DNA from 2 places in the Streptomyces similanensis genome. Region 2 is predicted to be linked to the other one. Evidence: riboswitches for the same ligand, from Rfam matches in the RefSeq annotation. Region 2 holds a riboswitch; the other holds the start of a gene.
What was found. A riboswitch is a leader RNA that binds a small molecule or an ion and turns the genes downstream of it on or off. The one in region 2 is predicted to bind fluoride.
Positions count from the first base shown of each region.

Region 1: linked by a shared signal. The riboswitch ahead of ettA (energy-dependent translational throttle protein EttA) and the one ahead of eno (phosphopyruvate hydratase) in region 2 are both predicted to bind fluoride.

Region 1 is NZ_BAABKC010000007.1:9,663-25,222, forward strand. Features, by position in the region: gene ABEB07_RS02380 (DinB family protein) at 434-955, shown strand; gene ABEB07_RS02385 (hypothetical protein) at 1,297-2,496, shown strand; gene ABEB07_RS02390 (class I SAM-dependent methyltransferase) at 2,753-3,538, shown strand; partial or broken gene ABEB07_RS02395 (IS630 family transposase) at 3,503-4,640, opposite strand; gene ABEB07_RS02400 (alpha/beta fold hydrolase) at 5,887-6,768, opposite strand; gene ABEB07_RS02405 (aldo/keto reductase family oxidoreductase) at 7,162-8,034, opposite strand; gene ABEB07_RS02410 (LysR family transcriptional regulator) at 8,303-9,166, shown strand; gene ABEB07_RS02415 (maleylpyruvate isomerase N-terminal domain-containing protein) at 9,375-10,025, shown strand; gene ABEB07_RS02420 (alpha/beta fold hydrolase) at 10,160-12,343, opposite strand; gene ABEB07_RS02425 (TetR/AcrR family transcriptional regulator) at 12,554-13,033, shown strand; fluoride riboswitch at 13,241-13,303, shown strand; gene ettA (energy-dependent translational throttle protein EttA) at 13,345-15,012, shown strand; gene ABEB07_RS02435 (hypothetical protein) at 15,042-15,455, shown strand; gene ABEB07_RS02440 (hypothetical protein) at 15,512-15,560, opposite strand, start outside.
Region 2 is NZ_BAABKC010000135.1:69,475-85,034, reverse strand. Features, by position in the region: gene ABEB07_RS36665 (AAA family ATPase) at 1-965, shown strand, start outside; gene ABEB07_RS36660 (alpha/beta hydrolase) at 1,063-1,860, shown strand; gene ABEB07_RS36655 (alpha/beta fold hydrolase) at 1,927-2,994, opposite strand; gene ABEB07_RS36650 (quinone oxidoreductase family protein) at 3,481-4,452, shown strand; gene ABEB07_RS36645 (peptidase inhibitor family I36 protein) at 4,636-5,085, shown strand; gene ABEB07_RS36640 (hypothetical protein) at 5,167-8,970, shown strand; gene ABEB07_RS36635 (helix-turn-helix domain-containing protein) at 9,066-9,611, opposite strand; gene ABEB07_RS36630 (benzoate/H(+) symporter BenE family transporter) at 9,745-11,025, shown strand; gene ABEB07_RS36625 (DUF211 domain-containing protein) at 11,222-11,506, shown strand; gene ABEB07_RS36620 (hypothetical protein) at 11,503-12,048, shown strand; gene eno (phosphopyruvate hydratase) at 12,092-13,369, opposite strand; fluoride riboswitch at 13,688-13,764, opposite strand; gene ABEB07_RS36610 (hypothetical protein) at 14,029-14,799, shown strand; gene ABEB07_RS36605 (ketopantoate reductase family protein) at 14,882-15,560, opposite strand, start outside.

The DNA of each region.
Region 1 (15,560 bases), on a different contig from region 2:
AAGAGCCGTCCCGTGCCCCCTCTCGCACGTTGCGTCGTCATTTGGGTCAGATTCAGCGGTCCGCGTCATGAGATTACCCCGCGTTCCACTTGTCACAGAATCCGGAACCGACTATGCACCTATTACTATAACGCGAGCACCTCGTGAGTGATCAGATCGTAGCCGCGCTCTTCTTTTAATGTCAACCATCATCGTCGGCCAGCGGAGAGGAGCAATTCGAGTTTCGGCGGCAGCGGCCGCGGGAAGTATCGAATAATTACCCGGTTCCGGTCGTCACCGGCGGAGCGGACCTTCTCGCGACACGCCCCTGGAGCGGAAGGTGAGGCCAGTGACTGCTCGCCTCACGCTTCCGCCGGTCTTCGGTCGAGTGCGTGTCCCGGATACTGGGACAACTCCCTGCGTGGCGGCAGAAGTTCGGGGATCCTGGGTGACCATGACCGAAGACGCGAGCGGTACCACGCCGAGCAGTGAGGTAAGGGCGCTTCTTCGGGCCCTGGACGGACAACGACGCCACGTTCTCGGCATCCTTGACGGCCTCGACCCGAAGGATCTCCGGCGGCCCGTGCTGCCATCCGGATGGCACTGCCTGGGGCTGGTCCAGCACCTGGCACTCGATGTGGAACGGTTCTGGTTCCGCGCGGTCGTCGCCGGGAACGAGGAAGTCATCCACGATCTGACAAGCGGCGACGAAGCGTGGAAGGTGGCTCCGGAAGTACCGGCCGTCGACGTGCTCGACCGATACCGGCGGGAGGCGGAACGCGCCGATGCCGTCATCACCGCCACCCCTGCCGATGCCGCACTGGCCTGGTGGCCCCACGACCTGTTCGGCGAACCGCACCTGCACACCCTGCGCGACGTCCTGCTGCACGTCATCACCGAGACCGCCTGCCACGCCGGCCACCTCGACGCTGTCCGAGAGATGATCGACGGCCGCCGGTGGCTTGTCCTGACCTGAACATCACCGGTCCGGCTCCGCGCTCCTCGTGTCGGGTTTCATGCCGCGGCAGTGGACTGAGCACGGACCGGCCGGGGCGGAGCCCTGCCGCCTCCGGCACGTCGGGAACCGCAGGGCTCCGTGACAATTCCGTTCGTACGGCGGGCGATTTCCGCGACCAAACGGTCCACCATTTGCCCACAGCGCGCATTTCCGGTCAGTTGACGGCAGTTTGTCGCAAGTCAGGGTGGACCGATGAGAACCTGAGCATCATCACCCCACTCGCCGTCGAAAGGGGACCGGTGGCCGGGCACGGCCATGTGCCCGGGCCGGGAGCGGCGGCGCCGAAGCAAGGGGGATCCGTGGACAAGACCCAGGCCAAGGACGCGGCAGACGAACTCGCGCGAGCCAGCGCCGCCTTCGCCTTACACCTCACCCGCGCCAAGACGATCATCGACGACCCCGACAAGCTGAACCAGGGGTTCTACGGCGTCTGTGCCATGACGGCCGCCGTGCGTACCCTCCTGCTGCACGACCGGGCCCGTTTCATCGAGCTGCTCCGCGCGGTGTTCGATCCCGGCAATCCCGGATTCCGCGGGCTCGCCGCCGACTCCGCCGCGTTGCTGGACCACCGTCTCGCCCAGGCCGACGCCAAGAAGAAGCGGTTCCTGACGGCGGGGCGGACGTACGTGGAGCTGTACGACCTGGACTTCATTCTGTCCCGCGCGCTCGGCAAGCTGATCAAGGTCGCGGACCCGGCCGTCTACCGGAACCAGTGCGCGTTCTCCGAGCGCATCACCAAGATGTTCAACGTCAAGGGCGAGTGGATCGAGCTGTTCCGCCTGCCCGGCACCCATACCGCGACACTCGGCGCCGGAGTCATCGACGAGGCCCTGCGCCGCGACCTCGCCTACAAGAGCGTGCCCATGCTCGTCGCCTGCGGCTTCGAACTGGACCTGGCCGCCAGCAAGGTCACCACCGTCATGGCGGGCAGCGAGTGGCAGATCAGTCACCCGCTGCCCGACGGCACGCCCCGCACCGTCTCGGTGGTCCAGGACGGGAGCACCCCTGGCGAGGAACTGCTCGTCCGCTACCGCCTGGGCGGCCCGCTGCGCGGCGACGGCGACCTCGGCCTCGACCGGGACGGCCTGGAGTTCCTCATGCGACAGGTGGTCCGGGCGTCTGCGGTCTCCTCCTCCATCCGCGAGAGCGCGGTCGCGGTCACCGAGGCCAACACGGCGTTCGGCGCCGGCGCCGGGAGCTTCGTCTACGCGATGATCAACGGCAGCCGGCGTTTCATGCAGGCGGCGGGGGCCGCGCGTCGCAACGCCCCGGCCACCGACCCCGCGTTCGACTTCAGCACTCCCGCCCCGCCCGGCTCGGACGTGTGGGGCAGGGCCCACCCGGTGTGCACCCACGTCGTCGACGTCACCGGCCCGATCCGCGAGGAGGGCGACGTGTACGTGCTGCCGGTCTGGACGTGGGCGACCCGCTTCGAGGCCCGTATCCCACGCAAGCTCATGGGCGAGTACGTCTACGGCTACGTGTACGGCCGCATCTAGGCCGCATCAGACAACGTTCGCCCTGTAGCACCGCTGGAAAACTCGTCAAAATAGTGTCCTCGCCGGAGCCCTGGAAGGTCCCATCCTGGCTCCTGATGGGTGGCTGAGCGGTCGCAGGGTCCGGGTCTGGAGTGGGTTGTTTGCCAGTGCCCTCCGGGGTTCGCAGCAGCCCGTTCCAGTCGTCGCCATACCCCGCCCGACCTGGTCTTTTATCATCCTCGCTCCTATCGTCGACTCTGGTCGAAAGGGGGGCCGGATGGACCGGACCGTACGCACCGTCGAGGACGTTCTCGCGCTCTTGGACGGGCTCTTCTCATCTGAATGCGAGGCCGGCCGCTTGGCGACGGGTGACGGCAAGGACTTCTGGGATCGCTTCTACACCGACCGGTCAAGGCCGGTCCCGTTCTTCGTGTCGAAGCCGGACGAGAACCTGGCCGCCTACCTCGACCAGGGGCTGATCGCTCCTGGCCGGGCCCTGGACCTGGGGTGCGGAGCAGGCCGCAATGCCCTGTACCTCGCCTCGCGCGGCTTCGAGGTGGACGCCGTCGACCTGTCCCCGGTGGCCGTCGCCTGGGCCGAGGACCGGGCTCACGAGGCCGGAGTCGACGTCCGCTTCCTGTGCGGTGACGCTTTCGCCCTCCCTGCCGCCGAGTTGAGCGGTCCGTACGACCTGGTCGTCGACTCAGGGTGCTTCCACCACCTGCCGCCCCACCGCCGGGTCAGCTACCTGGCCCTTCTCGATCGTGTCCTGGCCCCCGGCGGCCATCTCGCGCTCACCAGCTTCGCCGCGGGCGAGCAGGGCATGGGGTCGGATCTCGCCGACGCGGACCTCTACCGCCGGCGCGATCTGCAGGGTGGCCTGGCCTACACGCCCGAATCACTGCGCTGGATCTTCTCCGACCTTGTGGAGGTGCAACTGCGCCGTATGCGGGAGGAGCCTCCCGAGTCAACATTGTTCGGCGTGACCTTCCTGTGGACCGCGTTGTTCCGTCGGAGTGCGGCTGCCTCAGGCGACGTTCGCCCTGTTCACGACTTCGCGTAGTCGCTCGTCCTGGGCGGCGTGCTTGTTCCGCCAGCTGATGTAGTGGCGGATCATGCTGCCCTGCTCCTTGTGGCCGGCGTGGTCGGTGCCGTCGAGGGCGAAGTAGCGCAGGGCGGTGAACTGGGCCTCGATCCGGTTCAGCCAGGAGAAGTTAGTCGGGTTGTAGGCAATCTCGACGTTGTTCGCCTCGGCCCAGTCCGCGACCCGGCGGCACCGCTTCCTGGTGAGGTGCGGCGAGTAGTTGTCACACACGATCGCGATGTGCTTCCCGACGGGGTGCAGGGAGCGCGGGTAGCGGCAGAACTCCAGGAACTTGGAGCGGTTCTCATTCTTCTTGATGTGGCCGTACAACTGATCTTTGCCCAGGTCGTAGGCGGCGAACAGGTGCTGGACACCGTGCGGGCGGGTGTAGGTCGCACGGCGTCGGGGCCGTGGCTCGCGATCGGGGTCCTTGTGCTTGCCGCCGTGCTCGGCCCACTGGCGTCCGAGGTGGGGCTGGAGGTTGAGCGGGCCGAACTCGACCATGTAGACGATGACTTCGGGCTCGCCTTCCTCGGGGACGACCTCGCCGTCGGCGATCGCGTAGAGGTGCTCGACTCGGGTCTTCTTCGGGGCGTAGTCGTGGTCGTTCGAGGACTTCCAAGTCTTCACGCGTTGAAAGGAGACGCCCTCCTCGCGGAGCAGGATCCGAAGGCCCTCGTGGCTGATGTCGTCGACCACCCCCTGGGCGACCAGGAATGCGGCCAACTTGACCAGCCTCCAGGTCGAGAAGGGCAGGCCGTGCTCGGCCGGCTTGGACTTGGCGATCTTCTTGATCTCGCGACGCTCGGGCAGCGTGAACGTCCTGGGATGCCCGCCCTTGTACTTCGGGGTAGAGCGAGTCGAAGCCGTCGGCATTGAAGTTGTGCACGATGTCGCGGACGCGGTCCGGGCTGGTGAACGTCACCGTCGTGATCTTGTCGACGGGCATGCCTTGTGCGGCCAGCAGGACCATCTGGGCCCACCGCCAGGTCACCACGGACCCCCTGCCCCGGCGGATGATCCGCAGCAGCCTCTGACCCTCATCGTCGTTGATCTCCCGCACCCGAACACGTTTAGCCACCAAGACAGCATGGCCGACGCGCGCCGTCCCGACCCGTAGCCGGACGGCGCGTCACAACGAGGCGCACGCTGTCTGATGCGGCACTAGGAACCCGCGCCGCCAGGCCGCTCCGGTCAGCCGGCCGCCAGGAGGGCGGAGGACACCGGAGAGGCGTCCCGGTCGACACCGTGGCGCTGCACCACGCCGGGGTTGTGACGGAGCTGCGGTTGCCGACTGGTCGACCGTTCCGCCCGCCGTGCGGATCGGTTGCTCAACACTTCGACACAGAGCGGAACTTGCAGGCACGGACGCGCTGGGACCGACGGGGGTGCAGGCAAGTGCGCGACCTTGCCGGCTTCCCGGGTGCGCCGGGCCTGAGGGATGACGCTTCCGCTCACACCCGCACGAAGTGCCGCACGGCCTTCTCGCCATCCGTCGGCTGCTCCGGCTCAACCCACTGCTTGTCCGGCCCAGAAGGCCGGCCGCCGCTGCCCGGAGCTGATGCACCGGTGCCGCGCCGGCCCCGGGATACCTGTCGGCGGCGTGGCCACCGGCGCCGCTGGTCGCACAGCGCCCAGTCGGCGAACAGGACGACGGAGGGGAACGAGTGGCCGGTCGCGGGCCGGGCAGGGTGCGCCGCGGCGCGAGGGCATGCCATACCGTCGGGCCGTCCGGCAGTGCGGTGGAGCGGCGGCGGTGAGGCGGAACACTCGGAGCTCCGTCCGGGCCAGGACAGTGAGCACGACGGGGACATCGGCGCTCCGGGCGGCCGGGGCGGCCTGCGCGTGGCGGTGCGGCACGGACGCGTGGCCGTCGGTGCCGGTGTCCTCGGCGGCGGCCGGCTGGACGGCGGCTTCGAGCGGGCCGACCGCAGCGGCCGGCTCCAGAAGTTCCTCCTCTTTCACGGTGCCGGGACGCCGGAGCGACGGGCAGGTGCCCGACGCGGTGACTGGCACGGTCACGGGCCGCCGGTCGGCATTGAATGCCCGTCGGCACTTCAAGGAGAATTCACCCGCACTCAGCCAGGCGCCGGCCTTCGACCGCCTCGCCCCTCGCCGGCTTCGTCCCAAGGCCCGACTCCACAGCTATCACCCTGACTCGAAGCGGCCCCGCGACCCATGGATCGCCGGGCTCCAGCGCACCCGTGAACCGCTGATGGTTCGGCGCCAGCGCCGTCACCGGCAGCCCTTCCTGCCAGGGAGGAGCAGCGATGAAGGGACCACGTCCGGTGTTGGGATACGGCTCCTGAAGCTGTGGGTGCACCCGCTCAGCCGGTGTGGGCCACCACGGCATCGATGATCTCGGGCCACAGTTCGCGTGGTCGGTCATGGCCCATGCCGGGGATCAGCAGGAGTTCGGCCCCGGGCACCAGGTCCGCGGTACGCCTCCCGCCGCTGGGGTCGATCAGCGTGTCATCCAGCCCATGAATCACCAGCGTCGGCACCCGCAGTTCGCGCAGTTGGTCCGCGCGTGATCCACTGAGGATCATCGCGCCGAGCTGTCGGGCGATGCCTGCGGGGTAGTACGAGCGGTCGTACTGGGCCTCGGCCAGTTCGCGCAACACCCCGGCGTCTCCGTAGCGCTTAGAGGCCCACACCAGCTCCTTCTCCGCCGCCGCGACATACCCCTCGCGGTGCGCGGGCCTCGGACTGAACAGCACCGCCTGGGCCTCTGGGCTGGGCTGGCCGTATTCCCTCTCGCCGGTCGAGGACATCATCGACGTCAAGGTCAACACCCGCTCAGGATAGGAGAGGGCCATCGTCTGGGCGATCATTCCGCCCATCGAGGAACCGACCACGTGTGCGCGTTCGAGACCCAGCGCGGTGAGCAGGCCGAGGCCGTCGTCGGCCATGTCGAGCAGCCGGTAAGGAACCATCGCGTGGGCGGCGGGGATGTCACCCGAGCTCACGGTGGCCATAAGGTTCCCCATGTCCACGGGATGACTGTCGAACTTGGTGGACAGCCCGCAGTCGCGGTTGTCGTACCGGATCACGTAACGGCCGCGATCCGCCAGCGCCCGGCAGAAGTCCTCGTGCCAGGCGAGCAGCTGCGCGCCGAAGCCCATCACGAGCAGGACAGGAGGGTCCCCAGGGTCGCCGAAGCTCTCGTACGCGATGGAGACTCCGGGAGACACTTCAACGATCGGCATACGTGGAGCCTGCCACGGCCGACCATAAAACACACCCAGAATTCGGCCTGCGACCTGCGCATCCACCTCCCGGTCCGCCCGTGATCCGCCGGACGGGCTCCGACGTGCAGGGTCACTCCAGGCGTAGCGGAGTGCCGGGGCCGCCCGGAGTGCCGCGGCGTCCCGTCAGCGCCAGGCGCTTCGAGGCTGGTCCCCTCAGCACGGGTGCCGCGGTCCCGTTCGTCGCTCGGGTGCCGCGGTCCCGTTCGTCGCCAGTGAGGCGCCGGCTCCGCCATGACACCCCCGCCGGCCGCCTTGTGCTGCTCCCCCGCACTGCCTGAACGACGCGGGAGACGCCATGCGCCCCATCACCAGGCCCCTCGCCCTGGTCCGGCCTTGTTCGAACGGGAGACCCTAGCGGCCGACCCTGTCCAACTCTGCCAGCACCTCCTCCGGCAGCGGAAGTCCCGCTCCGGCGGCGTTCTCGCGCAAGTGCGCCACCGACGAAGTGCCGGGGATGAGAAGGATGTTGGGCGAGCGCCGGAGGAGCCAGGCCAGGGCTACCGACATCGGCGTCGCGTCGAGCCGGGCGGCCACGCTGGACAGTTCCGTGGACTGCACCGGGCTGAAACCCCCCAGCGGGAAGAACGGCACGTAGGCGATGTTCTTGGCGGCGAGGTCGTCGATCAGGTCGTCGTCCTGGCGGTAGGCCAGGTTGTACATGTTCTGCACGCATACGATCGGTGCGATGCGCTGCGCCTCGTCGACCTGGTCCGCGGTCGCGTTGCTCACTCCGAGGTGCCGGATCAGGCCCTGCTGCTGGAGTTCGGCGAGGGTTTCGAAGGGCTCGGCCAGGGAGCCGGGCAGGGGACCCTGGGCGTTGCCGAGCCGGAGGTTGACCAGGTCAAGGGCGTCGAGGCCAAGATCCTCAAGGTTCTCGTGGACGGCCCGGCGCAGGTCGTCGGGCCGGCGGGCCGGGGGCCAGCCGCCCCGCTCGTCGCGGACGGCGCCGACCTTGGTCACGATGTGCAGGGCGTCGGGATAGGGGTGCAGTGCTTCACGGATCAGCCGGTTGGTGATGCGTGGTCCGTACGCACCGGCGTTGTCGATGTGGGTGATTCCGAGGCGGACGGCCTCGCGCAGGACGGCGAGCGCGCCGTCGTGGTCGGCGGGCGGTCCCATGACCCCGGGGCCGGCGAGCTGCATGGCCCCGTAGCCGAAGCGTGTGACGGTCAGGTCGCCGAGGGTCCAGGTGCCGCCGGGCAAGGAGGCGGAGGGCGTGTTCATGGAGGTGTCTGTCCTTTGCCGGGTGAGAGTCTGGGGAGGGCTGGGACGTCAGGTGACGCGGTCTTCTTCGTGGGGAGGCCGACCGACCCGCGCACGGAGAGAGGCGCCGATCGCAGGCTGCCTGACCCGTGCACGGACGGACGCGGCGATCGGCACCGGCTTCACCTCGTCCCTCGGCGTCGATGGTCGCCCGCGGGTGCCGGGTGCGGCCAATACCGGCCCGGTGACCTGTGATACCCGGGAGGTATCACAGGCGTACGCTACGGCGGTGGACACCTTGGAGACCCGTGAGCTGAGGTACTTCGTCACCGTTGCCGAGGAACTGCACTTCGGCCGCGCCGCCGAGCGCCTCGGGATGGCCCAGCCTCCCCTGTCGCGGGCGATCCAGCAGCTGGAGCGGCGTCTGGGCGTACGTCTGCTGGAGCGTGACCGCCGCGGCGTCACCCTGACCGGCGCCGGCGAGGTGCTGCTGCACGAGGGCCGCGCGGCGCTCGACGCGGCCACCGCCGCTGTCCGTCGCACCCGGCGGGCGGGCGGCGCGGACGGACCCGGCGGTCCCCGCGACCGTTTGGTGCTCGCGGTGAAGGCCGGCGCGTCTCACGAGCTGCTGCACAAGCTTCTGGACGCCTACGCCGCCGTCCCCGAAGCCGCCGAGATCGAGGTGGCGCCCAGCGGCACGTGCGAGCAGGGGGAGATGCTGCGCGACGGCCGCGCCGACGTGGCCCTCATGCACACGCCGTTCAACTCCCTCGCCGGGTTCGACAGCGAGGAGCTGATGACCGAGGGGCAGATCGCGATCCTGCCGGCCGGGCACCCGCTCGCCGCGCGCGGGACGCTCACCCTGGCCGAGGTCACCGGCATCCCCGAGCTCCCGCTCGCCCGTTGGGCCCGAGACGGCGCGTACCCGCCCGGGCCCGGCCCCGAGATCCGCGACCAGACGCAGCTGGCCCAGCTGATCGCCCTCGGCCGTACCGTGGCCGTGTTCCCCGACTCGGCACGTTCCTGGCTCTGGGCCGAACACACCGCCGTCCCGCTGACGGACGCGCCGCCCGTGGTCACCCACATCGCCTGGCCGGCACACAGCCGCTCCCTCGCCCTGGCGGACCTGATCCGCACGGCCGCACGGCTGTGAGCTCACTCCCGCGCACACGGTGGGTTTCGGAGCGGGACGGTTGGGCGACTGCCCGTCCGCCGGACGGGGGTGCTGCGGCTGGTGATGCCCCGTCAGGATGTGCAGCTGCCCGATGAGTTGCGCTGTGACCGCGGACCTTCGCCGGGTTGCTGGGCCGGTGATCAAGAATGGAGGGGTCGCTCCTCTGCGGGCGAGGTACGGTCCCGCCATGTCCCGATCAGCCGATAGCTCCCACTCCCCCGTCACCGCGGACGACCTCGACCATGCCGTGCAACTCGCGGTGTCAGTCCTTCGCGAGGCGCCCTCAGCCGCGTGGGAGGGCAAGGCCGGTTCGCTGGAATGGGACTGCTGGGAAACCGTCGAGCACCTCAGCGACGACCTCTTCGCCTACGCTGCGCAACTGGGCCCGAGAACACCGCCCTTGGCCGGTGAGGTGCCCTTCGTATGGAAGAGCCGACGGCCCGGCGGCCCGGCCAACGCCATTCACGCGAACCGCGAGGCGGGGCCCGCCGGCCTGCTACAGGTTCTGGAAGCGAGCGGCGCGCTGCTGGTCGCCATGGTGCGCACGACGCCGCCGCGGACCCGCGCCCACCACGTCTTCGGCGTCTCGGACCCCGAGGGCTTCGCCGCGATGGGGATCGTGGAGACCCTGGTGCACACGCACGACCTGACACAAGGACTCGGCCTCGCCTGGAACCCGCCCGCCGATCTCTGCTCCCGGGTGCTCGTCCGGCTGTTTCCGGACGCACCGTCGCCCACGGATCCCTGGCTGACTCTCTTGTGGGCCACCGGACGCGCGGAGCTACCCGGGCACCCTCGTCTCACCACATGGCGCTGGGACGGCACACCCCGGCCATAGGCTCGGGCTCCTCCGCCGCGAAGAGAGGTCAGGCCGGGGCCGCGGGTCCCTGCTTCTCTGCAAGTCCCGCGCCGTCCGGCAGGATGACGCCGCTCTGGCGGAGCTTCGAGCCGGGCGGGTCCACATCCCGCCGCTCATCGAAGATTCTTGGAGCGGAGCCAGGTGCGGATGGCTTCGATGTGTCGCTCCTTGCTCTCCAGCGGCAGCCAGTGTCCTGCGGGCAGCCGCACCACGGTGAGATCCGCGCAGGCCGCGCGCATCGGGTCGCCCTGGCGGTTTCCCGAGATGTTGCAGATCGCGTCCCACTCGCCGTTGACGAACAGCACCGGCTGCGTCAGGCGCCCGCCGTCGGGTGCTTTGCCCGCGTAAGCGATGTTGGCGTCGTCGTTGGTGTACCACGCGGAGGGAGGACGAAAGCCGTGAGTCGCGAAGGCCTGCACCAGGACGTCGAAGTCCGCCGGCGGCCAGAGAGCCGGGTGGGCCGGCGTCGGCGGTGCGTGGTGCGCGGCGCCGACGCGTCCGCCGTCGCGTGTGACCGTGGCCGTCGGTGAGATGGCGCCGATCGCGGCGGGACTGGCCGGTTGGTAGACCGACGCCAGCGTTGCCGCCGGAGCCGCGTCAAGGTCGGCGACCGCCGCTTCGAAGTGTGTCGTGTAGTAGCGGTAGTAGTCCCACTGTCCGTCCGGATACCGGTCGGCCGGGTAGAGCCGACGGTCGACCAGGGGTATGAGCGTGGCCAGGCTGTTGGCGGTGGGGTAGTACGCCCACGAGGTCAACACGACGCCGCGGCACCGCTCCGGCTCGTGTGCGGCCACTGCTCCCGCCACGACGCTGCCCCAGTCGTGGCCGATCCAGACCGCGGTCCTGCCCCCGAGATGGTCGTGGAGCTCCGTCAGGTCCCTCACGGCCTCCTCGACGGTGTAGGCGTCGGTCTCCGCCGGGGCGGAGGATTCGCCGTACCCGCGCAGATCGGGCGCGACGCAGTGCCACCCGTCGGCGGCGAACGCCTCCATCTGGGCCCGCCACAACAACCCGATGCCCGGCCACCCGTGGAGGAAGAACATCAGCGGCCCATCGGCCGGTCCGCACTCCAGGTAGTGCGTGGTGTGGCGGGGCGTGCCGAAGTCGCGCGGGACCAACGGCGGTGCCGTATCGCGCCGAACATCGCCCTCGCCAGCCCGTCGACGCGCGTGGGCGGTCCCGGCAACGAGAGCGAACAGAACCAGTGCGATGTCCAGGGCTCCATAGACGACGGCCGTCGGCTTGAGCCCGAACCGCTCGACAGCGAGCCCGGCGGCGAGCGCGGGCACGCTGAAGGCGAGATAGCTGACGATGTACATCGTCGCGAACACCTGGCCCCGTCGGGCGATCGGCGCCGCCTCACCGAGGGCGTGGACGGCGAACCGGAACGTCGCCCCGAACCCGAACCCCGCGATCAGCGACCCGACGACGTAGAGCGGCAGTACACCCGCCGTCATGGCCGCGACGGTGACCAGGACGCCGATGGCGAGGGGTCCGAGACCGAACCATGGGAGGTGTCGTGGCGAAGCGGAGGCCGACGCGACAGTGCCGGCCGTCCCCGCGACGAAGAAGACGCCGAGGATGACGCCCGTGACGAAGTGGCTGTGCACGTGGAGGACGGTGGTGAGGATCGACGATCCGAGCGAGAGGTACAAGCCGCCAAGGGCCCACGTCGCGCTGATCGACGGCAGCAGTGCGATGAAGACCGGCCGTGTGGCCCGCGGGAGTTGAGCGCTGGGCAGCAGTGACCGCCACACCGGCTCCCGGGTTGGCGAGTCGGATCGCGTTTCCTCGGGAACCAGCCAGACGAGTGCCGCGAGCACCAGGTACACGACGGCGAGGATCCAGAAGACGAGTTGGCGGGGCTGGGGCGCGAACTCCACCAAGGTGCCGGCGAGGACAGCGCCGATCGCTATCCCCAAGGAAGGGACCGAGCTGCTGATGGTCGAGCCGAGCCGGGGGTTCGGCGCGGACTCCATGATCAGGGCCGTGGTGGCGCCGGCGGCTGTCCCCACGGCAAGCCCCTGCACGATGCGCGCGGCCATCAGGCCGCCGACGCCCGTGGCGACGGCGAAGAGCAGCATGCCCAGGGCGAGCAGCACCAAGGCGCCGCAGGCTACAGGCCGACGGCCCACCCGGTCGGAGATCGATCCGACGGTCAGCAGGGCGGCGAGCAGGGCGAAGACGTAGACGGCGAAAACGACCGTCAAGGTGAACGTGGAGAGGCCCCACAGGCGCTGATAGACCGGGTAGAGGGGGGACGGCGCCGATGCGGCGGTGAGCGTGGCCGCGCCCACGGCCCCGGCCAGGAAGAACGAAACGGAACGGTTGAGCACGCGACCTCCATGGAAAGGCAATGATCTTTGCTTTTACCCGGGCGGCCCATCATAGTAGAAGCAAAGTTCTTTGCGTATGCTGGTGACGTGTCCCACCATGCAGCCGCCAGACGCCCCGGAGGGCGGAGCAGTCGAGTACTGACCGCGATCTACACCTCGGTCGGTGAACTCGTGGGCGAGGGCGCCGAAAAGATCACGTTTCCCGTGGTCGCCGAGCGAGCCGGGGTCAACCCGACGACGCTCTACCGGCGCTGGGACAGCGTCCACGCCCTCCTTGAGGAAGTCGCTGTCGCCGCCTTGACCCGGGACGGTGAGTCAGCACCCGACACCGGATCCCTCCAGCAGGATCTGACCGAGTGGGCGCAGGTCATCGCCCGCGACATCACACGTCCCCACCGGGCCCGATACCTGCGCGCGATGGTGTCGGCCCGCACCGAGATCGTCGCGAGTTGCCCGGTCACGGAGAAACGGCGCGAGCAGGCGTCGGAGGTGGTGAGCCGGGCCCGCGAACGCGGTGAGAAGACGCCGAGCGTCCCGCAGATCCTCGACCATGTCATCGCGCCTCTGTACCACCACGTCGTGTTCGCCTTGCCTGTCGACCGCGAGTACACGCGACGTCTGGTCCGCGATGTGCTGGCCATGGCTGAGTGACAGGCTGTCCCGCACCTGCCGGATGCGCTGCTGGACCCGCACCGCGGCGTGCGCCGGAGCGGAGCCGTTGGCCGGCCGGCGGATCGATCACCCGTGCGGACGATCTCGGCGGGGTCCAGCGCCGTACGGCGAACGCCCCTCCAGACGCCCCTCCCGGGCACCTCGGCGCCTCGCTGGCGGGAGGGCCCCGCACGGGTGCACCCTGGAAACTGGATGGGTGATGAGGCTCGCCCTTGACCGCACAGCCGTGCTGATGGCCTCTGTGAGCGACCAGCCGCCACCGGCGGCCCGGCACGGAGGCGTCGCGGATGATGTACGTCTACACGATGCGCAAGGCCCGCATGGCCCACGGCGACAAGGTCGTCCTTGACGATGTCACCCTCGCCCTTCGCCCCGGCGCCAAGATCGGCGTGGTCGGCCCGAACGGTATGGGCAAGTCCACCGTCCTGCGCGTCATGGCCGGTCTGGAACGGCCCACGGACGGTGACGCCTTCGCGGCGCCCGGCACCAGCGTGGGCATCCTGGAGCAGGAGCCACGGCTGGACGACGCGGCGACGGTGGCCGACAACGTCGAGCAGGGCGTTGTCGGGGTGCGCGGGTTGCTGCACCACTATGCGGAGGTCACCGCGCTCCTCGGGGATGCCGACGGCGAGGAGACGCGGCGCCTGCTCGATGAACTCGGCGGCCTGCAGGAGTCCCTCGACCACGCCGGCGCGTGGGACGTGGACGCCCGTCTGGAGCAGGCGATGGACGCCCTGCGCTGTCCTCCGCCCGACACGCCCGTGCGGGACCTGTCGGGCGGTGAGCGGCGCCGGGTGGCGCTGTGCCGGCTGCTGCTGTCCCAGCCCGATCTGCTGCTGCTGGACGAGCCCACCAACCACTTGGACGCCGAATCCGTGCAGTGGCTGGAACAGCATCTGGCCGCGTACCCGGGCACAGTCGTGGCCGTCACCCACGACCGGTACTTCCTGGACAACGTCGCCCAGTGGATCCTGGAGATCGACCGCGGCCACGCCTACCCCTACGAGGGCGACTACTCCACCTACCTGGCGACCAAGGCCGCCCGCCTGCGCGTGGAGGGCCGCAAGGACGCCAAGCGGGCCAAGCACCTGGCCGAGGAACTGGCGTGGGTGCGCTCCGGTGCCAAGGGACGGCAGAACAAGTCCAAGGCACGTCTGGCCCGGTACGAGGAACTGGCCGCCGAGGCCGCCCGGACGCGGAAGCTGGATTTCGAGGAGATCCAGATCCCGCCCGGTCCACGCCTGGGCGGCCTGGTGCTGGAGGCCGCCGGTGTGATCAAGGGATACGGGGACCGGCTCCTGATGGAGAACCTGTCCTTCTCCCTGCCACGCGGCGGCATCGTCGGCGTCGTCGGTCCCAACGGCGTCGGCAAGACCACCCTCTTCCGCATGATCGTCGGCGAGGAGCAGCCGGACGCGGGCGCCCTGCGGCTCGGGGAGACGGTGAAGATCTCGTACGTCGACCAGAACCGCGCCCGTCTTGATCCCGACAGGTCGGTGTGGGAGGTCGTCTCCGGCGGCTTGGATCATCTGCTCGTCGGTGATGCGGAGATGCCCTCGCGCGCCTATGTGGCGACATTCGGCTTCAAAGGCGCCGACCAGCAGAAACCTGTCGGCGTGCTGTCGGGCGGCGAGCGCAACCGGTTGAACCTGGCCCTCACCCTCGAACAGGGCGGCAACCTCCTGCTTCTGGATGAGCCGACCAACGACCTGGACGTGGAAACGCTCGCGTCGCTGGAGAACGCGCTGTTCGGGTTTCCCGGCTGCGCGGTGATCACCGCGCACGACCGGTGGTTCCTGGACCGGGTCGCCACCCACATCCTGGCGTGGGAAGGCGGTGCCGACTGGTTCTGGTTCGAGGGCGACTTCGCCGGCTACGAAGCGAACAAGCTCCAGCGGCTGGGGTCGGACGCCGCCCGACCACACCGGATCACCCACCGCCGCCTGGTGCGCGGCTGACCGTTTCGACCGCTGAGGATGTCGTTGCGATGACCGATCTCGATCACGAGGCGGCGGCGGCCGTCAGCGCGGCCCAGCTCACCGTCGTCAACGCCAAATGGCACATCTGCGAGGAGCAAGCCCTGCGGCGGCTGGCCGGTGTGTCCGGTCTGGCCTGCACCCCGCTCTTTCCCGGACACCTGGTCATCCAGGTCGTCGCCTGCGACGGAAGGCCGCTGGGCCGAATCCGCCGCCATCAAGAGGGCCGCACGGTGCGCTGGGTGGCGGTGCCCGCCGGCACCGCACAGGAGATCGGCGCCTGTCGCACCGCTCACCGCGCCGCCCGCGTTCTGGCTCGTCACCGTGGGCGGCACTCCCTGCGGGTCACCGACAGCCCCGCACCCGTCGAGACACCCTCCCGCGACGGTCTCCCGGCAGACCTACGCGGCGAACACGGGACGTGAACAGAGTCGGCCGCCGACGGCTGAGCCACGGCAGCCGACAAATATGTGACGCTCCGTCAGCCCACGGATCCTTGCTCCTCTCCATCGACCACGGCGCGGGACGGC
Region 2 (15,560 bases):
CGGGTGGGCGCGCCCTGGCCCTGGCGGCCGAGCACGGCCACGAGCTGTTCGCCCAGCAGACCCGCGGCTATCTGGCCCAACTCGCCGCGCTGCGCGGGCAGGTGGACCGGGCCGACGCGCTGCGGGCCGAGGTCGACGCGTGGGCGCGCCCGCGCGGTGTCGGCTTCCTGACCCAGCTCGCCGACTCCGCGGGCGCGACGGCCGCGCTGAGCGCCGGCGACTACGAGGCCGCGTACGCGTACGCCACCGGCATCACACCCGCGGGCGCCTTCCGGCCGTACGTCTACCAGGCTTCGCGGACCCTGCTCGACCTCGTCGAGGCCGCCCTGCACACCGGGCGCGTGGAGCAGGCCCGGGCCCATGCGCTGGCCGCGCGCGACGCGCGACTGGCCGATCTCTCCCCGCGTCTCGCGCTGCTCACCCATGGGGCGCTGGCGATGACGGCCGACGACATGACGGAGGCGGCCGAGATGTTCGAGCGGGCCGAGTCCCACCCGGCCGGCGCGCGCTTCCCGTTCGAGCTGGCGCGGATCCGGCTGGCCCACGGCGTCCGGGTGCGGCACGCCCGGGACGCGGGGGCGGCCCGGCGGCCGCTGGCCCGGGCGGCCGAGGAGTTCGAACGGCTCGGCGCGACCGCCTGGGCCGAGCGGGCCCGCCTCGCACTGCGGGCCGCCGGCGCCCCGTCGGGCGCCCCCGCGCACCCGTCGGCCCCGCTGACCTGGCAGGAGCTGCGGATCGCCGACCTGGCCGCCGGTGGTCTGACGAACAAGGAGATCGGCCGGCGGATGGGGCTGTCCCCGCGTACCGTGAGCGCCCATCTCTACCGCGTCTTCCCGAAGTTGGGCATCACCAGCCGGGCCGCGCTGCGCGACGCCCTGAACCGGATGGGCGAGCTTCCGGGGAGCCCGCCGCGGGTGGACAGCGGACGTCAGGCGATCCGGCACGCCGATGGGGGCGCGCGGTGAGTCATTCGACTGTCGCCGCCGGGCGGCCCCCGGCTGATCCTGGGACGACCGCCCGCGTGCCGGTGCCGGGCGGCCGTCCTGCGCGAAGGGGCCAGCCTTGCAACGTACTCCCGTCGTCTTCGTCCATGGCCCGTGGCTGCACGCGCTGTCCTGGCAGTCGTGGGCCCGGCGGTTCGCGCACCGGGGATACCTCCCCTTCCTGCCGCGCTGGCCCGGCGAGGCGGCCACCGTCCGGGAGGCGCGCACCCGGCCCGGAGCGCCGGGCGGCGGCCCCGGTCTGGACGCGCTGACGGAGCACTACGCCGCACTCGTGCGCTCGCTCGCCGTCGCGCCGGTCCTCGTCGGTCACTCGGCCGGCGGCCTCATCGCGCAGCGCCTGCTCGGCGCCGGGGCGGGCCGCGCCGCCGTCGCCCTGGCGCCGGCCCCGATCAACGGCGTTCCCCTCCCGGCTCCCCCGGCCTGGCAGGAAGGCGGTCCGGAAGGGCCGTCGGCGGTCCTGTCGCCGCAGCGGTTCCGCCGCCTCTTCGCCAACACGGTCGGCGCCGAGGAGTCCGGCCGCCTCTTCGAGCGCTATGTCGTGCCGGCGCCGTACCGGCTGCTCGCCGACCTCGGCCGCACGGGCGCGGACCCGCATCCGCGCGCCCGTGCGGACACCGGCAACACGGCGCGCGGTCCGCTGCTGCTGGTGTCCGGGCAGGAGGACCTGCTCGTGCCCGACGCGGTCACCCGTGCCGTGTACAAGCTGTACGGCGACTCGACGGCCGTGACCGATCTGAAGCAGTTCGCGGACCGCGGGCACTCGCTGGTCGTCGACAGCGGCTGGCGGCAGGTCGCCGACCACGTCCTCGACTGGCTGCACGAGCGGGGCGTCCGCGCGCTGTCCGGGGACGGTTGAGCGGACGGGGCCGGGCCGGGCGGCCGTGGCCGGGCGGGCCGGGCCGCGGAACCGCGGGGCCGTCCCTCAGAGGCGGTCGGCGTCGACCACGGCCCGGGCGAAGGCGGTGGGCGCCTCCTGGGGGAGGTCATGGCCGACGCCCTCGATCACGCGGTACGCGTACGGGCCGGTGAAGCGGTCGCGGTTGACGTCGTGGCCGGGGGTGGCGAACGGGTCGTGCTCGGCGTCGAGGACGACGGTGGGCACGGGGATGGCGGGGCGGGCGGCGAGCTGCTTCTCGTAGCGGCCGTAGCGGCGTTCGCCGTCGGCGAGGCCGAGCCGCCAGCGGTAGTTGTGGATGACGATGGCGGCGTAGTCGGGGTTCTCGAAGGCCCGCGCGGTGCGCGCGAAGGTGGCGTCGTCGAAGTCCCAGGTGGGCGAGACGAGGTCCCAGACCAGGCGGCACAGCTGGTCGCGGTTGCCGGGGTCCTCCATCGCGCGGCGGCCGCGTTCGGTGGCGAAGTAGTACTGGTACCACCAGGTGTGCTCGGCGGCCGGGGCGAGGAATGTCTGCTGGGCCTCCACGTTGGTGATGAGGTAGCCGCTGGTGGAGACGAGCGCCTTGACCCGCTCCGGCCACAGGGCGGCGATGATGTCGGCGGTGCGCGAGCCCCAGTCGAAGCCGGCGAGGACGGCCCGGTGGATCTTCAGGGCGTCCATGAGGGCGAGGATGTCCAGCGCGATCGCGGACTGCTGGGCGTTGCGGACGGTGCGGTCGGACAGGAAACGTGTGCTGCCGTGGCCGCGCAGGTAGGGCACGATGACGCGGTAGCCGCGGTCGGCCAGCAGGGGCGCCACGTCGACGTAGCTGTGGATGTCGTACGGCCAGCCGTGCAGGCAGATCACCACGGGACCGTGCGCGGGGCCGGCCTCGGCGTAGCCGATGTCGAGGACGCCGGCCCGGACCTGCTTGAGGGTGGGGAAGGCGGTGTGCGCGCCGGGTGCGACGGCGGGCACGGTCCGGGGGGACGTGTCGCCGCCCTCGGGGCGGGGTGCGGCCGAGGCGGCCTCCGCTGCCGGCAGGCCGGCCAGGGAGACGGCGGCCGCGCCGGTGCCGAGGCCGACCGCCTTGCCGAAGGTGCGCCTGTCGATCATGTCAAACCCTCCGTCATACGTATGCTGACCGGCCCGCGCCGGGAAGGCGCCGCGGGTGTGGAGCGCCGAGGGGCGGTCGCGGGGGCGGTCGCTTCCCTCGGCGGAGTCCGGCACACCACACTGTCGTCCGGCGGCGAGCCCGGCCACAACAGTCACTTGACGGTGCGGCGCGGCCCCGGCGCCGCACGGCCGTCGGCACAGGGGGCCCGTCCGGTCGCAGGTCGTGCGGCCGGGACCCGGAGACGTTAGGTCATTCGACTGTACCGGCGCCGCCCACCACGGGCCCGCCGCACGGTGCCCCGCCCCGCCCGCGCCGGGCCCGCCGCACCGTGCTCGGCAGCGGGGCCGCGTGGAGCGAACCCGAACCCATTTTCTGGACTTGCCGGTCCAAAAACCGCTCCCTACGCTCACCGTCACAACGTGGCCGGCCCCGGCGCCGTCCCAGGCGGCCGGGCCGGCGAGGAGCGAGCGGAAGAGGCGGGTCACATGCGTGCCGTGGTGGTGGAGGAATTCGGCGGGCCGGACGTCCTGCGGGTGCGGGAGCTGCCCGACCCCGAGCCGGGACCCGGAGAGCTGCTGGTCGACGTCGACTTCGCCGGCGTCAACTTCATGGACACCGGCTCCCGGGTCGGCTACGGGCTGCCCAGGGGCCTCCCGTTCGTCCCCGGCGTCGAGGGCGCCGGCCGGGTCGCCGCGGTCGGCCCGGGCGTCAGCGGCTTCGCCGTGGGCGACCGGGTGGCGTGGGTGTACGTCTACGGCAGCTACGCCGAGAAGATCGTCGTCCCCGCCGACCAGGCGGTCCCGGTGCCGGACGACCTCCCGAGCGACGTCGCCGCAGCGACGATGATGCAGGGCCTCACCGCGCACCACTTCGTCACCGAGTCGGCGCCGCTGGCCGAGGGCGGGACCGCACTCGTGCACGCCGCCGCCGGCGGTGTGGGCCGGATGGTCGTCCAACTGCTCAAGCTGCGCGGCGTACGGGTGATCGGCCTGGTGTCCCGGGAGGAGAAGGCCGCGGCCGCGAAGGCGGCGGGCGCGGACGAGGTGCTCGTCTCCTCCGGCGGCGACTTCACCGACCGGGTGGCCGAACTGACGGGTGGTCAGGGGGTGCACGCGGTCTTCGACGGCGGCGGGGCCGGCACGTTCCAGCCGTCGCTCGACGCGCTGCGGCGGTCGGGGACCCTTGTCTACTACGGCCCGCTGATCGGTGACGTCCCCACCGTGCGGATGACCGACCTGCCCAAGAGCGTCAAGGTCGCCTACGCGGTGTTCGCCGACCACATCCACACCCGAGAGCTGCTGCTCAAGCACACCGGGGACCTGTTCGACCTGATCCGCGAGGGCAGCCTGCGGGTCGACGTCACCGGCCGCTATCCGCTGGCGGCGGCCGAACAGGCCCACGTCGACATCGAGTCGCGGCGCACCTCCGGCAAGTTGCTGCTCGACGCGCGTCGTTGAGGCGCGGAGAGCGCCACGAGAGGGCACGGCGCGAGAGGGCGGTCACTTGACTGACGCCTGCGCGCCGCCGCTCGGCGCACCCTTCTGCCACGGCACGTCCTCGGTTCCGGGGGCGCGTCGGCCGTCCGCTGTTCCCACCGCCCGCGTCGCCGACGCGGGCCGAGCCCGAAAGCAGGTCTCTCCGTGATCCTCACCTCGTTGAAGTCGGCGACCGCCGCCGTCGCCACCGTCGCCGCCGGCGCGGCGCTGCTCTTCTCCGCGACGCCCGCGTCCGCGGCCAACCCGCCCTACGACGGCTGCCCCGGCTGGGCGCTCTGCCTCTACCAGAACGGCGGCGGCACGGGTTCGAAGGCCATCGTCACCCCTCCCCCGGCGGGCGGCACCACGGCGATCGTGCGCATGTCGAACGTCCACTTCCTGAACGGTGACCCGGCCGACAACCAGGTGTCGTCGTGGCTGAACAACTCGCAGTGCGCGATCGAGTTCTGGGACGACCCCCAAGGGGAGCTGCACTTCTCCCAGATCGACTACGCGTCGTCGTGGAGCTGGGGCCTGACGGGCGACTACGCCTACGGAACCAGCAAGTCGTACGACAACGACCGGATCTCCTCCCTGCGGTTCTCCTGCCCGTAGCGGCCGCGTCCGGTTCGAGAAGCATCGAGAAGGTTCGAGAAGGTTCGAGAAGGACACCACGATGAAACGAGAAGGGGTCACGTGAAACGCTCACGATCGGCGGCCGGGCTGCTGTCCGGCCTGCTGCTCTCCCTCTCCTTACCGGTGCTCGCCTCGGCGGCGCCCGCCCAGGCCGCCCAGGCCGCCGCCGCCGGATCGGTCGGTTCGGCCGGCTCGGCCGGCTCGGCCGGCTCGGCCGGTTCGGTCGGTTCGGTCGGTTCGGCCGGCTCGGTGAACTCCGCCTCGGCGAAGGCGGTTTCGGCCGCGTCCGCCTCGGTGACGGCCGGTCCCGGAGCGGACGGTCCGGATCTGAGCTACGCCAACCGCACGGCCGCGCCCGCCGGCATGCCCGACTGGTCGCGCGTCGGGTACCGGGGCGGCCTGCCGCTGCCCGGCGACGGGCAGCTGACCGACGACGCCTCCTGCCGGATCACCCCGGACCGTCTCGCCGCCCAGTACGGCGTGGTCGCGGACGACGGTGCCGACGACACCTCCGGCCTCCAGAAGGCCATCGACGACATCAAGAGCGCCTGCTCGCCGAACGCCAACTTCGACCGGCTCTCGCTCCTCTCGCTGCCGTCCGGGCGTATCGACGTGTCCCGGCAGATCTACGTCGACGCCGACTTCCTGATCGTGCGCGGGCAGGGCTCGGGCGACGGCGGCACCCGGCTGGTGTTCCGGCCGGACGTGAACAACACCCGTTACGACACCCTGGTCAACGGCCGCTGGGACCAGGACAGCATGAAGGCCGGCAGCGGCAGCGACGTCGGCACCGGCGGCTGGATGTGGCCGGGGCGCGGCATGTTCCGGGTGCAGACCCGGGACGTGGCGGCCCGGTACCAGGACGACTGGGCGGCGGCCCCGGCCAACCGCAAGGACATCTTCGAGGGCAGCGTCAACCAGCACTGGGCCTCCGGCATCAAGGTGGCCGCCCGGACCGGCGACCCCGGCTACGCGGCCCGGCAGGGCAGCGACGTCGTGCCCCTGGACGCGAAGACCGACATGAAGAAGTTCTCGCTCGGCGGCTATGTGTGGGTGGGCGCGGCCAACAGCGTCAAGTTCTACGAGCAGCAGGGCGTCAGCGACCGCGGCTCGATGGACGACCTCCACATGCGCCAGCAGATGTTCCGGGTCACCGGCATCGACGCCACCGCCCGGACGATCACGCTGGACCGGCCGCTGGAGTGGGACCTGCCGGTCGACTCCACCTCGGACGGCTCGCCCGCGCTCGGCGACAAGCCGTACGCCAGCAAGGTCACCCCGCTGAACGTGGTCGAGGGGGTCGGGTTCGAGAACTTCGCCTTCACCCAGGACATGACCGGCCTGCCCAAACTGGGCGGCGGCACGTATCAGTTGACCCCCGAGCAGGCCGTGCACAACTACGGCAACATGGCGCCCGAGTACGCGATGCACGGCATCGTCTTCAAGTGGGCCGCCAACGACTGGGTGCGCGGAGTGAAGGCCACGATGACCGGCTCTCACCCGATCGTCACCGAGGACGCGCGCAACCTCCAGATCGAGCGCAACAGCTTCGACGGCGCGTGGAACAAGGGCAAGGGCGGCAACGGGTACTTGCGCGGCAGCCGCGTGTGGGACTCGCTGTACGCGTACAACCTCAGCCGCAACCTGCGCCACTTCACCTTCCAGTGGTCGGCCAGCGGCAACGTCGCCTTCCGCAACGACCTGGACTCGGACCTGAATCTGCACGGCGGTTGGGAGCACGGCAACCTCTTCGAGCAGAACACGGTACGGGTCCCCTACGAGCACCGCTCGGCCAGCTGCCAGGCCAACTGCGGCGGCGAGGGCGGCGAGATCGACGAGGGGACCTGGTATCCGATCTGGTGGGCCGCGGGCCCCAAGGCGGTCAAGTGGTCAGGATCGTCGGGGCCGCAGAACGTCTTCTACGGCAACACGATGATCAAACAGACCACACCGGGCGGGCCGTTCGAACCGTACGCGCCCTACGGCACCCAGCCCGGCACCGCCTTCGAGTTCGGCTCCGACGACGCCGACCCGCACCGGTTCAAGCCGCTGGGCCAGGACGGGCAGGCGATCGCGGACTGGACCGGCCGGGAGACCCTGGACTACACGGGGCAGGGCGTGGTCGCCGCCGACGTGGGCAAGCGGCCGTCGCTGTTCCTGCGCGACACCGGCGGCGGCGTCGATCCCCGCCAGAACGACCGGCGCACGGTCACCACCTGGAACATGCAGGGCGCGAACGGCGGGATCGTCAACAGCAACAAGTACGTCGCCGACCTGCCCCGGCTGGTCCGGGGAGCGGGCGGCGCCAGCGTCGTCCTGCTCCAGGAGGCCGGCGCCCCGCCCGCCAGCGCCCAGCCGGGGGCGGTGATCGCCCACAACAACATCCAGTACTGGGAAGATCTCGAAGTCGTCCCGGTCCGGGAGTACCGGCTCGGAACAGAGAGCCGGCCCCTGGGGTATCTGTACTGGCTGAGCACCGCCACCGACGCCTCCCCCACCACCGAGGGCCGGGTCAACCTGGCCGTCTTCAGCACCACCCGGGTCGCGCCGCAGGACGTGTACGTCGCCAGGTCCGGCTTCCTCGACTCGCGTCCCGCTCTCGGGATCAACGTCGGCGGGGTGGTCTACTACACCTTGCACGGCGTGTCCGGCAGCGGAAACGACGACCCCAGTCTGCTGGAGAACATCCAGACCCAGATGAACACCGCGGGGCTGCCCTGGATCGCCGTGGGCGACTACAACCGCGACCCGAACAACCTGGGCGCCGCGGTGGCCGGCCGCTTCACCGTCCACGCACCGACTGAGGACACCCATCCGTCCTCGACTGCGGTCCTCGACTACGCCGCCGTCCCCGTCGGCGGCGCGCAGCAGCCGCCCAGCGTCACCGGCACGACCGTGCTCAGCACCTTCGTCGTCTCGGACCACTATCCCGTGCGCTACCAGCTCGGCAACCTGCCGAACCCCCCGCCGCCCGCGCAGGCGGCGGCGAATCCGGTGCCGCCGGTCCAGGCGGTGCTGCGCAACGCGGCCACCACCAACGGGGCGGGGCCGTCCACCGGCAGCCACGCGGTCACCGACCAGCCGCTCAACCAGGCCAACCTGCCGGCCCAGACCTTCACCCTGTCGCCCGACCCGGAGTTCCCGGACTACTACCGCCTCTACCACGCGCAGCCGCCGTACAGCGGCCGCTATCTGGGGCAGGAGGGCGGCGCCCGGAACGCGCGCACGGTGCTGTGGCCGGCGCAGGCGCAGGACCAGCTCTGGGCGCCGGTCGCGCAGGCCGACGGCACCTGGGCCCTGCAGAACTTCGTCACCCACCAGTTCCTCACGGCCACCGGCGGCGGCGGCGAGGTGGCGGGCCGCGACTTCGACGGCAGCGCCGCACAGCGCTGGTTCCTCCAGGAGCCCGGCCAGGCGCTGAGCACCAGCGAGGTCGTCCTCCAGCAGGACACACCCGAACCGCTGGCGCTCGAAGTCGACCGCCCGGACCAGGAGGGCTCCACGGTGGTCCTGTCCGCCGCCCGGCACCAGAGCGGCCAGGAGTTCAGCGTGGTCCCGGCGGGCCGCACCGGCCAGGACGACTGTTCGTACCTGATCCTCGACGGGCAGTACGTCAACTCCACGTCGGCCCACCCGGGGCACCCGCTGGGCGGCAGCACCGTGACGGTGAACCCGTACCGGCCCGACGACGACGGCTTTCTGTGGTGCCGCCCCGCCACGGGACCGAGTGAGGCGTTCCTGAGCAATCACACCTCGCCCGACGACCGCGTCCACCTCACACCCGGCACGTCGCCCAGCACTCCGCTGACCGTGCAGTCCGGCTCGCCCAGCGCCCTGTGGGCGTATCTCACGAGCAGTCGGTGACGCGCTCGGCGCGGTGAGCCGCGCGGGTTCGGTGCGCCGCGGCGCCCCTCACGGGGGCGCCGCGGCTCATCGCCGTGTGCGGCGGCCGGACCGGATCACCGGGCGGTGACCGGGTAGCGGACGAAGAGGACGCCGTGGACCTCGCCGTGCGGGGCGCTGTAGAGGTGTGCGGTGTCGGCCGCCCAGCGCACCGAGCCGCCCGGCCCGACGCTGCGCGGCGCGTCCAGGGCGCCCACGACGGCCGTGCCGCTGAGGATCATCAGGCTCTCCGTGGTGCCCGCGACATGCGCGGCCGACTCCTGGGTGGCGCCGGCGGCGATGGTGACGCGGAAGACGTCGGTGACCGCCTCCCCGTCCTCGTACCGCTCGATCAGAGCCGCGGTGACCGCGCTGCCGGAGACGGCGCCCCGGTGCTGCCCGGTGGACGGCGGCGTCTCGTCGGCGAGCACGGCGCTGAGCGGCCGGTTGAGCGCCGTGGTGAGCGCGTAGAGGGTGTCGAGCGTGGGGTTGCGGGTGCCGCCCTCCAGTTCGGAGAGCGTGCCCTTGCCCACGCCGGAGCGTCGGGCCAGCTCGGAGAGGGTCAGGCCCCGGGCCGTGCGCAGCTCGCGCAGCCTGCGCCCCACTTCGTCGTTCAGCCCCATCGCCGGATCGTGCTCCCGCTGTCGTCGCCGTGGTTGACGGGTCTCGGCCCCGCTCTCTAGTGTTCCACAAACAGAACGTTCTGTTTATGGAACAACCGCGCCCCTCGCCGCCTCGTCCCGGAAGTCGCCCCGTATGTCCTCCTTCACCGACCGTCTGCGCGCGGCGGCCCCGCCCTCGGCGGTCGCCGCCGGTCTGGTCGCCGTCACCGTGGGCGTCACCAGCTCGGCCGCGCTCGTGTTCACCGCGGCCAAGGCCGCCGGTGCCGGACCCGCGGAGATCGGCTCCTGGATGCTCGCGCTCGGCGTCGGGCTCGCCGTCACCTGCGTCGGGCTCTCCCTGCGGTACCGCACCCCCGTCGTCACCGCCTGGTCGACACCCGGCGCCGCGCTGCTCACGACCGCCCTCGTCGGCGTGCCGATGGCCCAGGCCGTCGGCGCGTTCGTCCTCTCGGCGCTGCTCATCCTCGTCACCGGTGTGACCGGATGGTTCGCCCACGCCATGGACCGCGTCCCGGTGCCGCTGGCCGCCGCGCTGCTCGCCGGGGTGCTGCTGCGGTTCGGCACCGGACTGTTCAGCACGATGCACGGCGACTTCGCCCTGGCCTTCCCGGTGTTCGCGCTCTACCTCCTGGCCCGCCGGCTCGCCCCGCGCTACGCCGTGCTGGTCGCCCTCGCCGGCGGCGTCCTCGCCTCGGTCCTCACCGGCGGCTGGCACCTGGCCGAACTGCGGGTCTCGCTCGCCCGGCCGGTGTTCACGGCGCCGGAGTTCGACTGGCGCACCCTCGTCGGCGTCGGTGTGCCGCTGTTCGTGGTCACGATGGCCTCGCAGAACCTGCCCGGGGCGGCGGTGCTGCGCAACTCGGGCTACGACGTGCCGGTCTCGCCCCTGATGACGTGGACCGGTGCCGTCAACGCCGTACTCGCCCCGTTCGGCGCCTTCGGACTGAACCTGGCCGCCATCACGGCCGCGATCTGCACCGGCGAGGAGGCGCACCCGGACCGGGACAAGCGGTACGCCGCCGCCGTGTGGGCGGGCGTCTTCTACCTGTGCGTCGGCGTGTTCGGCGCCACGGTCGCCTCGCTGCTCACCGCGATGCCGCAGGCCCTGGTGCTCTCCCTCGCGGGCGTCGGCCTGCTGGCCACGATCGAGAACTCCCTGGCCACCGCCCTGTCCGAGAAGGCGTCGCGGGAGGCGGCGGTCGTGACGTTCCTGGCCACCGCCTCCGGTGTCACCCTCCTCGGCATCGGGTCCGCCTTCTGGGGGCTGCTCGCGGGCGTCCTCACCAGCGTGGTCGCGACGGCCGGCCGATCCGCCGGACAGAAGCCGCCGACCCCTGCCCCTGCGCCGGCTCCAGCGCCTGACTCCGCGCCGCCCCACTCCGCCACGGGGACCACGAGCACCACGCGGACCTGACGCCCGCGCGGTGGGTGTTTCACCGCGCGGACGGCGGGATACCCATGCGACGAGCTGATGTGCAGGCGCGTTCGCCCGCGCCGAGCGGTGGTGGATCCCGCCGCGGCCCCCGGTACGCCGGCGGCCCAACCGCCGACCAGGCCAATGGGTCCTGTCCCCCGGCCCGCGTGCGCGTGCCCGAAGAAGGACGCCTCCCATGCCCATCCGCCGACTCGTCCTCGACGTCGACATGGCCGTCTCCGAGCCGAGCCTGCCCCAGCTGGCCCGGGCGATCGAGGACGTCCCCGGCGTCCAGGCCGTCAACGTCACCGTGACCGAGATCGACGTCGAGACCATCGGAACCGACGTCACCATCGAGGGCGACGATCTCGACCCGCGGGCCGTCCAGCGCGCCATCGAGCACACGGGAGCCGTCGTGCACAGCACCGACGAGGTGGTCGCGGGCACGTACACACTCGAACGGACCCCCCGCAAGCGATGACCGCCTCCCCGGCGGCGGCCGTCGAGAAGGTCCGGCTGCCCCTGGTCCTCGGGATCACGGACGGCCTGCTCAACGCCCTCACCCTCGCCGCGGCCTCCCTCACCGGATCCGGCAGCCCGGTCGGCTGGGGGCTGGCCGCGCGGGTGGGCTGCGCCGCGCTGATCACCTCGGCGTTCACCGTCATGGTCGCCGACTACGCCGAACGCCGGGCCCACCTCGTGCACGTCGCCAAGGAACTGAGCCTCAGCGGGAGCGGCCGGATGGCCGCCACCCGGCTGGGCCGCCTCGCCCTGCTGCGCTCCTACGGCGCCGCACTCGTCGCCTGCGTGGCCAGCTTCGCGGGCGCCGCGCTGCCCCTCGCCCTGGGCGCGGTCCTGCCAGGTCCGCCCTGGATCGTGGTGGTCCTGGCGGTGCTGGCCCTGTCCGCCCTCGGCGCCGCGCTCGCCCGTCTCCTGGCCGGCCGCCCCGCCCTGTGGGCCCTCGCCATGGCGGCCGGCGGCGTCGCGACGACGCTCATCGGCGTCCGGCTGAACATCGCGTGAGAGCGCCGCCGCAGGCGAGCCGTACGACCGCCGCCCGCGCGCGTCACCGGGGGGCGAGGCCGTAGGCGAGGGCGGGGTCGGCGGCGGCGATCTCGATGAGCCGGTTGTACTTCGCGACGCGTTCCCCGCGGGCCGGGGCGCCGGACTTCAGCTGTCCGCAGCCGGCGCCGACGGCCAGGTCGGCGATGAAGGTGTCGTCGGTCTCGCCCGAGCGGTGGGAGACCATCTGCGGGTAGCCGCCCGCGCGGCACACCCGCATCGCGTCGAGGGTCTCCGTCACGGTGCCGATCTGGTTGACCTTGATGAGCGCGGAGTCGCCCACCTTCCGCTCGATCGCCCCGGCGATGATCTCCGGGTCGGTGACGAAGATGTCGTCGCCCATCACCTGCACCCGGGGGCCGAGGCGTTCGGTGAGGCGGACCCAGCCGTCCCAGTCGTCCTCGGCGAGACCGTCCTCGATCGACCACACCGGGAAGCGGTCGACAATCTCCTCGTAGCGGTCGATGAGCCGGTCGCTGGTCAGCGCGTCGCCGGCCACGTGGTACAGCCCGTCGTCCGCGTGGCGGAACTCGCTGGCGGCCGGGTCCAGGGCGATGGCCACACCGTCGCGCCCGGGGGTGTAGCCGGCGTCGGCGATGGCCTCGACCAGGAGTCGCAGCACCGTCTCGGCGCTGTCGACGGCGGGGGCGAAGCCGCCTTCGTCGCCGAGGCCGGTGGTGTGCCCCTCGGCGGCCAGCCGCGCCTTGAGCCGCGCGTACACCTCGGCTCCGGCGCGCACCGCCTCGGCGAGGCCGGGCGCGCCGAGCGGGGCGAGCATGAACTCCTGGAAGTCGAGGTCGTTGGCGGCGTGCGCACCGCCGTTGACGACGTTGAAGTGCGGTACCGGCAGCCGGGGCGCGGTGCCCGCGATCGCGGCGAGGTGCTGCCAGGGTTCGCGCCCGGCGAGCAGGGCCTCGGCGCGGGCCGCGGCGAGGGAGACGCCGACGAGCGCGTTGGCGCCCAGGCGGGACTTGGCAGGGGTGCCGTCCAGGTCGATCAGCGCGCGGTCGACGTCGGCGAGCGAGGCGTAGCCGCGGCCGGTGAGGGCTTCGGCGATCTCGCCGTTGACGTGACCGACGGCCGTGCGCACCCCCTGCCCGTGGTAGCGGGCCGGGTCCCCGTCGCGCAGTTCGACGGCTTCGCGGGTGCCGGTGGACGCGCCGGAGGGCACGCCGGCGCGGACGCGGACCCCGTCGGCGGTGGTGAGGGTGACGGCGAGGGTGGGCCGAGCCCGGGAGTCCAGGATCTCCACGGCGTGCAGGGCCGTGATCCGCAGAGGCATGGGGGGTCGTCCTTTCAAGGGTGGTGCGTCGCGGGAGGAGGAGGGGTGCGGGGGCTCGGCTCCGGCGGGGCGCCGCACGCAGGCGCGGGAGCAGGGCCACGCGGGGAAGGGGCCGCGTCCGGCGGCGGCACACGCCACGCGCGCCGTCCGTCGGGCGGCCCGGGGCGCGGTGGTGAGTCCCGCGGGGAACGAACGGCGGGGAACGAACGGCCGGAGACACTCCGGCGGGTGTGTGCACGCCGTGTGTGTCTCTGTGGACGGCGACGGGCGGCGGCGAAGGCTTCACCGTACGCACCTCCCGGGGGCATGGGTTCCTGACCGTGGTCAGGAACCATCAGCCCGGGATCGGGGCGGTTCGGACCGGAGTCCAGGCGGGATCCATCGCCGGGTCCGAGTCAACCGGCGCCCGCGGCCACGGTCAAGACCGCCGGGGCCACGCGGGTCACGGAACCGGCCCCCGGCGCCGCCGCCCCGGGCCGGCCGAGTGCCGCGCTTGCCTCATCCGGCGCCGGTCCGCACAGTGGGAGCGACAGCGGGAATCCGGACAGGCGGCGTCGGCGCTCGTCGGCGTCGCCGGCGCGGTGGCGTCACCGGCCGTGCGGAGAACCGGAGTTCGTACCGGCACGGCGGCAGGCGCCGTACCGGGCAAGGAGGACGGCGTGCGACTCACCGACAGCCGGTCGCGGCGGCTCACCCCGGTCCGGCGGGGGCCGGGCGGACTGCTGCGGGTCTGTGTGCACCCCGCACCGGCCGGGCGCCACGACCTCCTCGGCGACCTGCGGGCGATGCTCGTCGCCGATGTGCTGTTCCGGATCGCGGAACTGGAGGACCTCCAGGTGATCACCGGCCACGTCGAGCGGGCGCTGCCCGAGGAGCGAGCGCGGGCGCTGACCGGCGCGGCCGGACGCCTCGGCATCCACCCGCCCGCCGTGCGCACCCCCGACGCCACCGTGTCCGCGCCGTTCGGCGGCCCCGTCGACGTCCATGTCCTGGCCCCGTCGGCCGCGCCCCCGCCGACGGAGGACGGGCTGCTGGTCGTGGTCGGCCCGGCGCAGCCGCCCGGCGGTACGGACACACCGGCCGCCGACGGAGCCGACCCGTCGGCTCTCCGGCTGGCCCTGCTCGCCCTGCCGTACGCCCTCCCGGCCCGGATCACCGAGGCGGCGCTGGCCGAGGCCGGCGCGACCCTGGGCCGGTGGCGCGGGCGCGTCGCGGCCTGGGCGGACGCGCCCTCGCGCCCGATGCACGCGGACACCGTACGGCGGCTGGGCGCCGCCTACGACGACGACCTCGACACCCCCGCCGTGCTGGAGGCGCTGCGGCGGCTGGAGGACGACCCGGACGTGCCGGACGGCGCCAAGTTCGAGACGTTCGCCTACGCCGACCGGGTCCTCTCCCTCGAACTCCCGAGCGAGATCGGCCGCGTCTGACCACTGGGGCGGCCCGCCCCGCCCCCGCCGCGGACCGGCCCGCCGGCCGCCCCCGGCCCCGGCGCCGGGCCGCCGTCCCGGGTCAGTCGTCGCCCGCCGCAGGCGCGGCCGTCAGCTCGGCCACCAGGAGGCTCGTCACCGGCACCGGCACTCCGTGCCGTTCGGCCGCCCGTACGACCGCCCCGCCGATCGCGTCGAGTTCCAGCGGACGGCCCGCCTCCGCGTCGCGCTGCATCGAGGACTTGCTGCCGGCCGGGAACGCGTCGTACAGCGCCAGCGCCTTCGCGGGGTCGGCGGGCGCGCCGCAGGCCCGGCTCACCGCGGCGGTCTCCTCGACGAGCGCGGTCAGCTCCGCGCGCCGCTCGGTGCGCACCGCGCCGATGGTGAGCCCGTAGCGGGTGGTGAGCAGCGCGAACGGGGCGAGGAAGGCGAGTTTGGCCCACAGCGCGGCCGTCTCGTCGTCAAAGACGCGGGTGCGCACCCCCGCGTCGGTGAGCAGCGCGGCCAGCGGGGCGAGGCGTTCGCTCCGGCCGGCGAGGTCGATCTCCGTGAACGGGCTGCCGTGCTCGATGGCGCCGGGCGCGGTGCGGGTGGACTCGACCCGGATCACACCCGCCGCGACGCTGTCCGCGCCGTACCGGTCGCGCAGCGCCGCCAGGTGCTCGACGCCGTTGAGCAGCGGGAGGATCAGGGCGTCGTCGCCGAGGAGGCGGGCCGGCACCCGCTCCAGCGCGGCGTCGAGTGCCGTGTGCTTGACGGTG